3 regions of the Serratia sp. GW822-FHT06E05 genome follow, and region 1 is predicted to be linked to each of the others. Evidence: predicted binding sites of a transcription regulator. Region 1 holds the regulator's gene; each other region holds the start of a gene.
What was found. Region 1 encodes CRP, which controls carbon source genes, mostly activating them, when cyclic AMP is high. Its sites were predicted from a motif close to ATGTGANNNNNNTCACAT; they were not measured.
Positions count from the first base shown of each region.

Region 2: aaeR (HTH-type transcriptional activator AaeR) is a predicted target of CRP. The motif match lies at 2,293-2,310, and genes of this name have one in related genera.
Region 3: pth (aminoacyl-tRNA hydrolase) is a predicted target of CRP. The motif match lies at 1,929-1,946, and genes of this name have one in related genera.

Region 1 is NZ_JBXALM010000011.1:188,418-192,562, reverse strand. Features, by position in the region: gene AC1RKC_RS21605 (phosphoribulokinase) at 1-479, shown strand, start outside; gene AC1RKC_RS21600 (OsmC family protein) at 517-924, opposite strand; gene crp (cAMP-activated global transcriptional regulator CRP) at 1,304-1,936, shown strand; gene AC1RKC_RS21590 (YccS/YhfK family putative transporter) at 1,991-4,066, shown strand.
Region 2 is NZ_JBXALM010000003.1:327,396-331,540, reverse strand. Features, by position in the region: gene uriH (uridine-preferring nucleoside hydrolase UriH) at 1-531, opposite strand, end outside; gene AC1RKC_RS11535 (zinc ribbon domain-containing protein) at 740-1,027, shown strand; gene AC1RKC_RS11530 (hypothetical protein) at 1,024-1,401, shown strand; gene aaeR (HTH-type transcriptional activator AaeR) at 1,364-2,275, opposite strand; gene aaeX (p-hydroxybenzoic acid efflux pump operon protein AaeX) at 2,716-2,919, shown strand; gene aaeA (p-hydroxybenzoic acid efflux pump subunit AaeA) at 2,927-3,862, shown strand; gene aaeB (p-hydroxybenzoic acid efflux pump subunit AaeB) at 3,862-4,145, shown strand, end outside.
Region 3 is NZ_JBXALM010000001.1:799,129-803,273, reverse strand. Features, by position in the region: gene AC1RKC_RS03675 (SulP family inorganic anion transporter) at 1-1,100, shown strand, start outside; gene pth (aminoacyl-tRNA hydrolase) at 1,140-1,730, opposite strand; gene ychH (stress-induced protein YchH) at 2,044-2,322, shown strand; gene prs (ribose-phosphate diphosphokinase) at 2,507-3,454, opposite strand; gene ispE (4-(cytidine 5'-diphospho)-2-C-methyl-D-erythritol kinase) at 3,628-4,145, opposite strand, start outside.

The DNA.
Region 1 (4,145 bases):
GGCTCCACGGTGGCGTCGTGACCGAACATATCGACGTGGCCAAACACGTCGATCTGCTGGTCGGCGTAGTACCGATCGTAAACCTGGAATGGATCCAGAAGCTGATCCGCGATACCGGTGAACGCGGTCACTCCCGCGAAGCGGTAATGGATTCGGTGGTTCGTTCGATGGAAGACTACATCAACTACATCACGCCGCAGTTTTCACGTACCCATATCAACTTCCAACGGGTGCCGACGGTAGACACCTCCAACCCGTTCGCCGCTAAGGCTATCCCTTCGCTGGACGAGAGCTTTGTGGTCATCCACTTCCGCGGGCTGGACCAGATTGACTTCCCTTATCTGCTGGCAATGCTGCAGGGATCTTTTATCTCGCATATCAATACGCTGGTGGTGCCGGGTGGCAAAATGGGGCTGGCGATGGAACTGATCATGGCGCCGCTGGTGCAGCGACTGCTGGAAGGAAAAAAAATCGAGTAATCTACGGGGCGCGGTACAACCGCGCCCCCTTTATCCGTTACGCCAGGTCGCGGATTTCAAAACTGTGGGTCACGCTGGCGGCTTTGCTCAGCATCAGTGAAACCGAACAGTACTTCTCAGCTGACAGGTTGACCGCACGTTCCACGATCTTGTCGCTCAAATCTTTGCCGGTCACGATAAAATGCAGGTTGATATGGGTAAACAACCGTGGCGCTTCTTCGCGGCGTTCAGAGGTCAGTTTCACCTCGCAATCACGCACGTCGTTGCGTCCTTTTTGCAGGATCGACACCACGTCGATAGCACTGCAGCCCCCTACTGACATCAGCACCATTTCCATCGGACTGGGTGCTTTATCACCAGCGTTGCCGTCCATCAATACCTGATGGCCAGACGCGGATTCACCCAGAAACGTCAACCCTTCCACCCACTTAACTCTTGCCTGCATGCTGGTCACTCCGGTTAATTTCTTAAAATCAGAGTACGCTTTCGCATAGAAACTGGCAACGGAACCTGATGCTAATCATGCTGAAGCGAGACAACACGAGACACCCGCCTCACTCTGTGCTACAAACAGAGCCGCAATAAATCTTTCCGGGACACTGATTTCAGGGAAACTCCCAGGGAAAGGCTCCTTTACCGGTATGTTAACAGAATGTAGCTTGCAGCTCTCCCGGCAAGTTAATATGCTAGAGCGACAGCGTATATTTATGACACGCCTCAAAACCTGCTGATAGCCACCATTAAAACAACGGCGACAGCACGTTTTACAGGGAACTCTGACCCCTGTGACACAAGGCAGCGATAACAACAGAGGATAACAGCGAATGGTTCTCGGCAAACCGCAAACAGACCCTACTCTCGAATGGTTCCTGTCTCATTGCCATATCCACAAATATCCATCCAAAAGTACGCTGATTCACCAAGGTGAAAAAGCCGAAACGCTTTACTACATCGTCAAAGGCTCCGTCGCGGTGCTGATTAAGGATGAAGAAGGTAAAGAGATGATCCTGTCCTACCTTAACCAGGGGGATTTCATCGGCGAGCTTGGATTGTTTGAAGAAGGTCAGGAGCGTAGCGCCTGGGTTAGGGCGAAGACCGCCTGTGAAGTGGCTGAAATTTCCTACAAGAAATTCCGCCAGCTGATTCAGGTAAACCCGGACATCCTGATGCGCCTGTCTGCCCAGATGGCAAACCGCCTGCAGATAACCTCTGAGAAAGTGGGTAACCTCGCCTTCCTGGACGTTACGGGCCGCATCGCGCAAACCCTGCTGAACCTGGCGAAACAGCCTGATGCCATGACCCATCCGGATGGCATGCAGATTAAAATCACCCGTCAGGAAATTGGCCAGATCGTCGGTTGCTCTCGTGAAACCGTGGGTCGTATTCTGAAAATGCTGGAAGATCAAAACCTGATCTCCGCTCACGGCAAAACTATTGTCGTTTACGGCACCCGTTAATCACTGAAAAAACGGCGCGATAATTCGCGCCGTTTTTTTATTCCCCGATTTATCATGTGGCGCCGACTGATTTATCATCCGGAAGTCAACTATGCACTGCGACAAACGCTGGTGCTGTGCCTGCCGGTTCTGCTCGGGCTGTTGATCGGCCAACTGCAATACGGCCTGCTATTTTCCCTGGTTCCCGCCTGCTGCAACATCGCCGGGCTGGACACGCCCCACAAACGTTTCTTTAAACGCCTGATCGTCGGCGGTTCGCTCTTTGCGCTTAGCAGCCTGCTGCTGCAACAGGCACTGCTGTGGCAAGTGCCGCTGCCCGCATTGATGCTCGGCCTGGCACTGTTGCTTGGCGTCAGCGGCGAAATCAGCCCACTGCACGCCCGCCTGCTGCCCGCCGCGCTGGTTGCCGCCATCTTCTCCCTCAGCATGGCCGGTACGGTACCGCTTTGGCACGCGCCGGTATTATATATCGTGGGTACCGCCTGGTACGGCCTGTTTACCTGGTTCTGGTTCAAGCTGTGGAAAGAGCAACCGATGCGCGAGTCGCTCAATCAGCTCTATCTGGAGCTGGCGGACTACTTCGAAGCCAAATATTCGCTGTTGACCCAGCACACCGATCCGCAGACCGCCTTACCACCGCTGCTGGTGCGCCAGCAAAAGGTCATGGACCTGATCACCTTGCTGTATCAGCAGCTTAATTTTCTGCCCCATGCCAGCAATCTCGAACAAAAGCGCCTGCAACGCACCTTTCAGGTCGCGCTGGATTTGCAGGAACATATCACCGTCAGCCTGCACCTGCCGGAAGAGGTCCAAAAACTGGTAGAGCAGAGCCAGGCCGAAGCCATTATCCGCCGCAATGCACAGGTGATTGCCAATCGGCTGCGCACGGTAGCGCACTATATCCTCTATCATCAGCATTCTCAGCGTTTCAACATGGACCATGAGTTGGCAGCCCTGGAAAAAGTGGCGACACAGCACCCGGACAACCCGGTCGGCCAATTCTGTTATTACCACTTCAGCCGCATCGCCCGCCTGCTGCGCACCCAGCACCCACTCTACCGACGCGATCTGATGGCCAATCAAAACCGTCTGCCATTCTGGCCCGCGCTGGTCAGTTACCTGTCGTTCAAATCCAACGCCCTGCGCAATGCGTCCCGGCTGGGAGTCACCCTGGCAGCGGGCAGCAGCCTGGGCATGATTTTCAATCTGCCAAAACCTTACTGGATCTTGCTGACCATCATGCTGGTGAGCCAAAACGGCTACAACGCCACCCGGGTGCGCATCCAGCACCGTGCGCTCGGCACCTTGGTTGGGTTGGTGATTGCCGCCGGGTTACTGCAACTGCAGCTGCCCGAGGCTGAGACGCTGGGCGTGATGCTGGTGATCACGCTGCTGGCCTATCTGGTTTCACGTAAAAATTACGGGCTGGCGGTAATTGGCTTTACGGTGACGGCGGTTTACACCCTGCAACTGTTGGCACTGAACGGCACCCACTTCCTGGTGCCGCGCCTGATCGACACGCTGATCGGCTGCGTACTGGTGTTCGGCAGCACCATCTGGCTGTGGCCACAGTGGCAAAGCGGTCTGCTACGCAAGAACGCCCATCAGGCGTTGGAAAACGATCAGCAGGCGCTGCGCCTGTTGCTGGAAGAGCAAGAACCCGATCCCAGTGCGCTGGCTTATGCCCGCATGCAGGTCAATCAGGCGCACAACGCGCTGTTCACCTCACTCAATCAGGCGATGCAGGAGCCGGGATTTGAATCGAGCTACCTGGCAGATATGCGCCTGTGGGTTACGCACAGCCAGTTTATTGTCGAACACCTGAATGCGATGACCATTCTGGCGCGCGAGCACTATATGCTGACGCCAAAGCTGGCGGAGGAGTATTTGCAGTCTTGTGAAATCGCGCTGCAAAGCTGTCAGCAGCGGCTTGAATACGACGGGCCGAGCAGTGGCAACGGCATTATGCAGCCACCGGATTTGCAGCCGGATATGCCGGTGACTGAAATGGAACGCCATCTGCGGCGGATTTTGTCCCATCTGAGCGTCATGCACACCATCTCGTCACTGGCCTGGCGCCAGCGTCCGCACCATGGTATCTGGCTGAAACGCAAACTGCGCGATCAATAAGGGCGCCGCCGGCGCCCTCAGACTGCTGACAAAGCTTGTTATTAGGGAGACCGCCCCTCGGTGCGCTAGACCCGAGTAT
Region 2 (4,145 bases), on a different contig from region 1:
AACGATGTGCGCGGCTTCCGGATCAATCTTGATATTGAATTCCGCTACTGCACTCCAGTTACCCACGTGGTAGCCACCCCCCATCAGCACCACTTCCTTCACACGTTCGGCAATCCGTGGTTCTTTACGAACTGCCATGGCGATATTGGTCAGGCCGCCGGTGGGGACCAGCGTCACGCTGCCTGGCGGATGGGCCATGATGGTGTCGATAATCAAATCTACCGCGTGTCGCGTTTCCAGCGTCAGCGTTGGCTCAGGTAAAACCGGGCCGTCCAGGCCGGACTCGCCGTGAATATCGGGCGCAACCTCGATTTGCCGCACCAGCGGCCGTGTGCAGCCGGCGGCGAAGGGCACGCCGGTAATATTGGCGATACGTGCAACAGCCAGCGCGTTGCGGGTCACCTTATCCAGCGTTTGATTGCCCACCACGGTGGTGACGGCCAGCAGCTCGATCTGCGGATTGCCCCAGGCCAGCAGCATGGCGATAGCATCGTCATGCCCCGGATCGCAGTCCAGTATGATTTTTTTCATTTTTATTCCTGATGCAGTGAGAGGTCTCCGCAGCATAGCGCACCGGCAGCAGGCCAGGTAATGACAGATGATGCTTTTTGCTAGCCACATCAAAGCGTTGCTGATCTTAGGATGTAATTAAACGTAAATCCCTCTCGCAGCGCTTTACCCTGGAGTTTACTCCAGGGTTTACATTGAGTCCTGGCGTACAGCAAAGAGGTGAAGAGCGATGAGCATGTTGAAAAAGCTTTTGGGACAAGGTGGCTTTGGTGGTGGCCACTCACGTTCGCGGCACGGGGGCGGACACCATGGTAACCGTTATAACCAGCATGGCGATCAGGGCCCGCAATGCCTGCAATGTCAGGCGCCTAACCGGCCCGGTGCCCGTTACTGCCACCGCTGCGGCCAACCTTTCGAAACGGAGTCAGCGTCCTGCCGCGGGTGTACGGCGCGGCTGCCGCCGGGGAGCCGTTTCTGCCAGCAATGTGGTACGGCGGTCAGCGGAGGGCAACCATGACCAAATCAGGATGGAGTCTGGTCGTCCTGTTGGCGGCCATGGCGTTATGGACGCTGCTGGCCTGGGGAGCTTCCGGCGTGTTGGCCTGGCTGCCGTCGTTGACGGGGCTGGCACAAAGAGGTTCTGCGGAGCTGGCGCCCCCGTTGGCGGGGTTGCTTAGCCTGGTGCCGCAGGCGCTGTTGGAAAGCTGGTTACCGTTGTTGCAGCAACTGGGGGATTGGCTGGCGAGTTATTTCCCGCAGTTGATCACCTGGGCTGGGTACCTTGTCTGGCTGGTTTGGGGGCTGGGCATGCTGGCCTTGCTGTTGCTTGCCGCGTTGGCACGCCGTATTTTGCTCAGCGATACTCCTGATAAACTTCCGCCACGCGCTTGAAGTAATCGCTCAGGTAGTTGATGCACACCTGCACCTTGAGCGGCAGCTTATCTTTCTCGGTGTACACCGCGTACACCGGGCGAGGATCTGCATGATAGCTTTTAAACAGGATCTCGATCTCACCACGTTTGATCTCTTCGATCACCCACATCAGCGGCGCATAGGCGATACCGGCCCCGGCTTTCAGCCAGCGGATCATGGTCTGTGAATCATTGGTGATAAAACGTCCCTGCGGCGCAATACGCGTGCAGATGCCTTCAGGGGCGATGAGTTCGAATTCGCTATCCGGCCGCACGCTGTATTCCAGCCAGGAAAAGTTGACCATGTCGCTGGGCTTCTGCGGCGTACCGTGCTGGCTGAGATAGCTTTTGGCGGCGCAGACCACCATCGGCATGGATCCCAGACGTTTGGAGAACAGGCTGGAGTCCTGAAGCGCACCGGTACGGATCACCACGTCCAGCCCGTCAGCAATCAGGTCCGGCGCCGGAATACCGGTCACCAGGTTCACCGTCAGGCCAGGATATTCCTTCAACATATCGGCAGTCATGGTCGCCAGCACGTTTTGCGCCATGGTGGACGAGCTGCCAATGCGCAGCGTGCCGGTCGGGGTATTGTTAAACGCGTACAGCTGTTCGTGCACCTCGCTCACTTCCAACAACATGCGACGACAACCCTGGTAATAGATTTTTCCGGCTTCCGTCAGGCCAATGCTGCGGGTGCTGCGGTTAAGCAGTTTAACCTGCAGCTCATTCTCCAGTTTGGAGACGGTCTGGCTGATAGACGAAACGCTCATATCGAGTTGGCGCGCCGCCGCAGTAAATGACCCGCATTCAACCACTTTGGCGAATACCGACATCCGTTTTAATCGTTCCATTATTCACTCTGGCTTAAAAGTGATTTAGATCACAGATTGTTGATGAGTTGATAGTAAGCACGCTAATATAACGAGGTCGGGTGGAAAGACCTTATCAACGCGCGAGTGCGATCGGCGCCGACGTCGTGGCCGATCCCTCCGGTATCCTCGCATTCCCTATCGCGGATGTACGTTCCAGAGTTTACCTTTTTTTCAGGTTCGTGGCCTGGACATCCTGTCTGGGGCGGAATTTGTGGTGCGTGTCGGCTAAAATGTAAAGAGAATGTGAATGAAATATACCCTATAGCTTTCAAGTTGCAGCTAGGCGACCAGCTCGCTCACCCCAGGCGCTTACTTTAGTAAGTAACTGAGGTGAGCGAGTGCAGATAACAGCGCTGCAACTTGAAAGATGACGGGTATAAAGGGTTACGCCCGGTGCAGTGAGTAATAAGGAAAAATTGATGAGTTTGCTTCCGGTTATGGTCATTTTCGGACTGTCGTTCCCCCCGGTATTTTTTGAATTGCTGGTCTCGCTGGCGCTGTTTTTCTTGCTGCGCCGTCTGCTGCAGCCTACCGGGATCTACGATTTTGTCTGGCATCCAGCGCTGTTCAATACCGCGCTGTACTGCTGTTTGTTCTATCTGATTTCATGTCTTTTCGTTTGAGGTCGCTGTGAAAAATTTTTCAATAAAAATAACCCGAATCGCGATCACTCTGATTCTGGTCCTGCTGGGGATCGTCGCCGTATTCAAAGCCTGGGTGTTTTACACCGAGTCCCCCTGGACGCGTGATGCCAAGTTTACTGCCGACGTGGTGGCGATAGCGCCGGACGTTACCGGGCTGCTGACCGACGTGCCGCTGGTGGATAACCAGTTGGTCAAGAAAGGGCAGGTGCTGTTGGTGATCGACCAGCCGCGCTACCAGCAGGCTCTGGCGGAAGCTAACGCCGACGTGGCCTACTACCAGACCTTGGCAGCGGAAAAAAGAAGGGAGGCGGGCCGTCGTGTTCGCTTGGGCGTGCAGGCGATGTCGCAGGAAGAAATAGACCAGGCGAATAACGTTCTGCAAACCGTAGAACATCAGTTGGCGAAGGCTGTAGCGACGCGTGAACTGGCGAAGCTGGACCTGGAACGTACCACGGTGCGCGCACCGGCCGATGGCTGGATCACAAACCTGAACGTGCATGCCGGTGAGTACATTACCCGCGGTTCAGTCGCTGTGGCGCTGGTGAAGAAAAACAGTTTCTATATTTTGGCCTATCTGGAAGAAACCAAGCTGCATGGTCTGAACAAAGGCGATCGTGCGGAAATTACCCCGTTGGGCAGTAACCGTATCATGCATGGCACCGTCGACAGCGTGGCTGCCGCCGTCAATAACAGCAGCAGCACCGTGAACAGTAAAGGGCTGGCGTCGATCGACAGCAACCTGGAGTGGGTGCGCCTGGCACAGCGCGTGCCGGTGAAAATTCTGCTGGATGACAAAGACCAATTGCATCCGTACCCGGCAGGCACCACGGCTACCGTGGTGATCACCGGCAAGAACGATCGCGCTACCGACAGCGGTTCGCCTTTTGTGCGTTTGATGCATCGGCTGCGTGAGTTCGGTTAATGAATAACCCAACCTTTATCAGGCTGAGATTTGCCTTCAAGCTCAGCTTTGCCATTGTGTTTGCCCTGTTTGTCGGCTTCCACCTCAATCTGGAAACGCCACGTTGGTCGGCGATGACCGCCGCCATCGTGGCCGCCGGCCCGGCCTTTGCCGCCGGTGGCGAACCCTTCTCCGGCGCTATCCGCCACCGCGGCTGGCTGCGTATCATCGGTACCTTTATCGGGTGTTTCGTCGGCCTGGCGATTATCGTCACTACGGCGCGTGCGCCCGTTGTGATGCTGTT
Region 3 (4,145 bases), on a different contig from region 1:
TGATGTATGGGCTGGTGGCGCTGGCGATCCTGGTGGTGGTGTTCTTCCCACGGTTAACGCGCATCATCCCCGCGTCACTGGCGGCGCTTATCGTGGTGTCTGCTCTGGCAATCGGGTTTAACCTGCAAACGCTGCGGGTCGGCGATTTGGCGGACATTTCCGGTGCATTACCGCACTTCAGCCTGCCGATGGCGCCTTTTACCCTCGAGATGCTGAAAGTGGTGTTGCCGTACGCAGTGGTAATCGCGCTGGTGGGGCTGATCGAATCGCTGCTTACCATGACGGTGCTGGATGAAATGGGCGGCAAGAAAGGCAACGGCAACCGCGAGAGCATCGCCCAGGGGGCAGGCAACGCGGTTTGTGGCCTGTTTGGTTGTTTCGCCGGTTGCGCAATGATTGGCCAGTCGATCATCAACTTCACTTCAGGCGGGCGTGGGCGTATTTCCGGCGTGGTTGGCGCGATACTGCTGATTCTGTTTGTGGTCAGCCTGTCGGGCTATATCGGCCTGTTGCCGGTGGCGGCGTTGGCCGGGGTGATGCTGGTGGTGTGTTACAACACCTTTGAGTGGAGCTCGCTGCGCCGTCTGCGCCGGATGCCGAAGGCGGATGCGCTGGTGATGCTGCTGGTGACCCTGATTACCATCTTTACCGATCTGGCGATGGCGGTGATCAGCGGGGTGATCATTTCGGCGCTGGTATTTGCCTGGCAGCAGGCACGTATTCGCGTGCGTCAGCATCGGGTGGAAGGCGAGGTGGCGGTATATCAGTTGGACGGGCCGCTGTTCTTCGGCTCCACCACGGCCTTTGCCGAACTGTTCGAACCGAAAAACGATCCGCAAAATGTGGTGCTGGATTTTGCCGGTACCCGGGTGATGGATTCCAGCGGCGTGGAGGCGATTGATAAGCTGACGGCACGCTATCTGGCGGCGGGGAAAACCATTCGGCTACGTCATCTGAGCGGTGACTGTGTACGCCTGTTGAAACAGGCCGGCCCGTTTTGCAGCCATGAACTGGACGATCCGCAATATTACGTGGCGGAAGAGGGTTACCAAACCGATGACGCTAACGTCGGCGAAGAAACCTTTAAACTGCGCACCTAAGGCAGATTGCAGCGGGCGCGATGCCCGCTGCAACGATGATCAGGCCTGCGCCTTGAAGCTGTGCAGGCGACGAACGGTTTTTTCCAACCCGTCAGTCAGCAGCACTTCCGTACAGCGTGCGGCTTCATCGATCGCTTCATCAATCATTTTTTGTTCGCTGGCCGGCGGCTTGCCGAGCACGAAACCTACCACTTTATTTTTATCGCCCGGGTGGCCGATGCCGATGCGCAAGCGGTAGAAATTCGGGTTATTGCCAAATTTGTTCTGAATATCCTTCAGCCCGTTGTGGCCACCGTTGCCGCCACCCAGTTTGATCTTGGCAACGCCGGGGGGAATATCCAGCTCGTCATGCGCCACCAGGATTTCGTCCGGCTCGATGCGGTAGAAATTGGCCATTGCCAATACCGCTTTGCCGCTGAGGTTCATAAAGGTGGTAGGCACCAACAGCCGCACGTCGTTGCCGGCCAGGTTCAGCCGGGCGGTGTAGCCGAAGAACTTGCTCTCTTCTTTGAGCTGCTGGTTATGGCGCTGGGCCAGTAAATCGACGTACCAGGCGCCGGCGTTGTGCCGCGTCTGCGCGTATTCAGCGCCCGGATTCGCCAGGCCGACTATCAATTTAATACTGCTCACTGGGAGATTCGCTATGATCGATATAATGGAAAGGGCAATAGTCTACCTGCCGATGCCACGAATGACAAAATCCTGATATGTCCGGTCGCGCATTGACGGAACTATAGACAGAAAAGAGAATAATTCATTAGCGGAATCATTCAATTTGATCGCTAATAGACTCATTCTGGTAAAGTTTTGTCATGTTTTCTTTACCATTTGTGATCCTCTCCGCAATCACCTTGTCCAACCAGGGTCTATACTTAACTTATCAAAGTGGGTTAACCAGTTAGAGAGTTATCCCGGTTGGCACATGGCACTATGGAGGTGGCATATGAAACGTAGAAACGCGGACAGAATGGGCAACTTTTTTATGGGGCTGGGCCTGGTCGTGATGATCGGCGGTGTCGGATACTCCATTGTTGCTGAAGTTTCGCAGTTCAACCTGCCGCAGTTTTTCGCCCATGGCGCAATCATGAGTATCTTCGTGGGTGCGTTGTTGTGGCTGGTTGGTGCGCGTATTGGCGGTCGTGAGCAGGTAGCGGACCGTTACTGGTGGGTAAAACACTTTGATAAACGTTGCCGCAACGATCATCATCGTTCGTCACATTGATTAGAAAGAGAGAAGGGAACAGGCGTTACGGCAAAGGAAATCTGCCGCGCATTAAGGCTTAAGGTCATGTTTGACTACCCGTAGAAAACCCGTTGCTGCTATGCACCAACGGGTTTTTCTTTTTCTGCTTTCGGGCCATCAATCCCTTCGGTACGGCAGGGCGCCGCACCGAAAAGAGAACTGATTAATGCTCGAACATCGCAGAAATTGACTCTTCGTTGCTGATACGGCGGATGGCTTCAGCCAGCATGCCAGACAGCGTCAGAGTGCGTACGTTTTTCAGGGCCTTGATTTCTGGAGACAGCGGAATGGTGTCGCAGACAATCACTTCATCAATTACCGAGTTGCGGATGTTTTCCACGGCGTTACCGGAGAAGATCGGGTGCGTCGCGTAGGCAAATACGCGCTTGGCACCGCGTTCTTTCAACGCTTCAGCCGCTTTACATAAGGTACCGCCGGTATCGATCATATCGTCAACCAGTACACAGTCACGGCCTGCTACGTCACCAATGATGTGCATCACCTGAGAAACGTTCGCGCGCGGGCGGCGTTTATCGATGATAGCCATATCGGTGTCGTTCAGCAGTTTGGCGATTGCGCGGGCGCGCACTACGCCGCCGATGTCTGGGGAAACCACGATTGGGTTCTCCAGATTCTGTTGCAGCATGTCTTCCAGCAGGATCGGGCTACCGAACACGTTATCTACCGGAACATCGAAGAAGCCTTGGATCTGTTCAGCGTGCAGATCCACCGTCAAAACGCGGTCAACCCCTACACTGGAGAGGAAATCGGCTACAACTTTGGCCGTGATTGGCACACGAGCAGAACGCACGCGGCGATCCTGGCGGGCATAACCGAAGTAAGGGATAACAGCAGTAATACGACCTGCGGAGGCGCGACGCAGGGCATCTACCATAACGACCAGTTCCATCAGGTTGTCGTTGGTAGGGGCACAGGTGGACTGGATGATGAAAATATCACCGCCGCGTACATTTTCGTTGATTTGCACGCTCACTTCGCCGTCGCTAAAACGACCTACTGCGGCGTCACCAAGGCTGGTGTACAAACGGTTGGCAATACGTTGTGCTAGTTCCGGGGTGGCGTTACCAGCAAAAAGCTTCATATCAGGCACGAGAAGAACCTCAGGCATGCGTCCAGAGAAGATATTGTCATTCGGCCTTCGCTAAGGGGCAGTTAGCGACGCCGGCGCAATATCATACGGGTGTGTAAAAAAACAACGTGAAACCGAAGCGGCGCAGGGATTACAGGGCCAGGTGTGAATGACCCTGCGCAGCGAAACGAGAACTACGGTTTCATCTGCCCGGAACGGATGCGATGTAGTGGAGAGACGTTAACGCCACGCGCTACAAAACCACGTATCCACTCCGGGGCTTGATTTAACACCTGACGGGCGGCGGTTTCTGTGTCGAATTCAGCAAACACACAAGCACCTGTGCCAGTCAGGCGTGACGGCGCGTATTCTAACAGCCAAGAAACAAGCTGTTCAACCTCGCGAAAACGTTTTCTTGCTATAGGTTCGCAATCATTTGCGTAAGTTGCCTGTAACAGCACACTTAACGGACGAACCGGGGTGTCTCTTTTTAATTCCGCATCGCCAAAAATTGCCGGGGTAGGGATGCTGACCCCCGGATGCGCCACCAGATACCATTTTTCCTGTGGGTTGGCCGGCTGCAAACGCTCACCGATGCCTTCGGCGAACGCTGCATGGCCACGCACGAAAACAGGGACGTCGGCACCGAGCACCAGCCCCAGTTCTGCAAGCTGGTCGTCGCTCAAACCGCAGCGCCACAGTTCATTCAGCG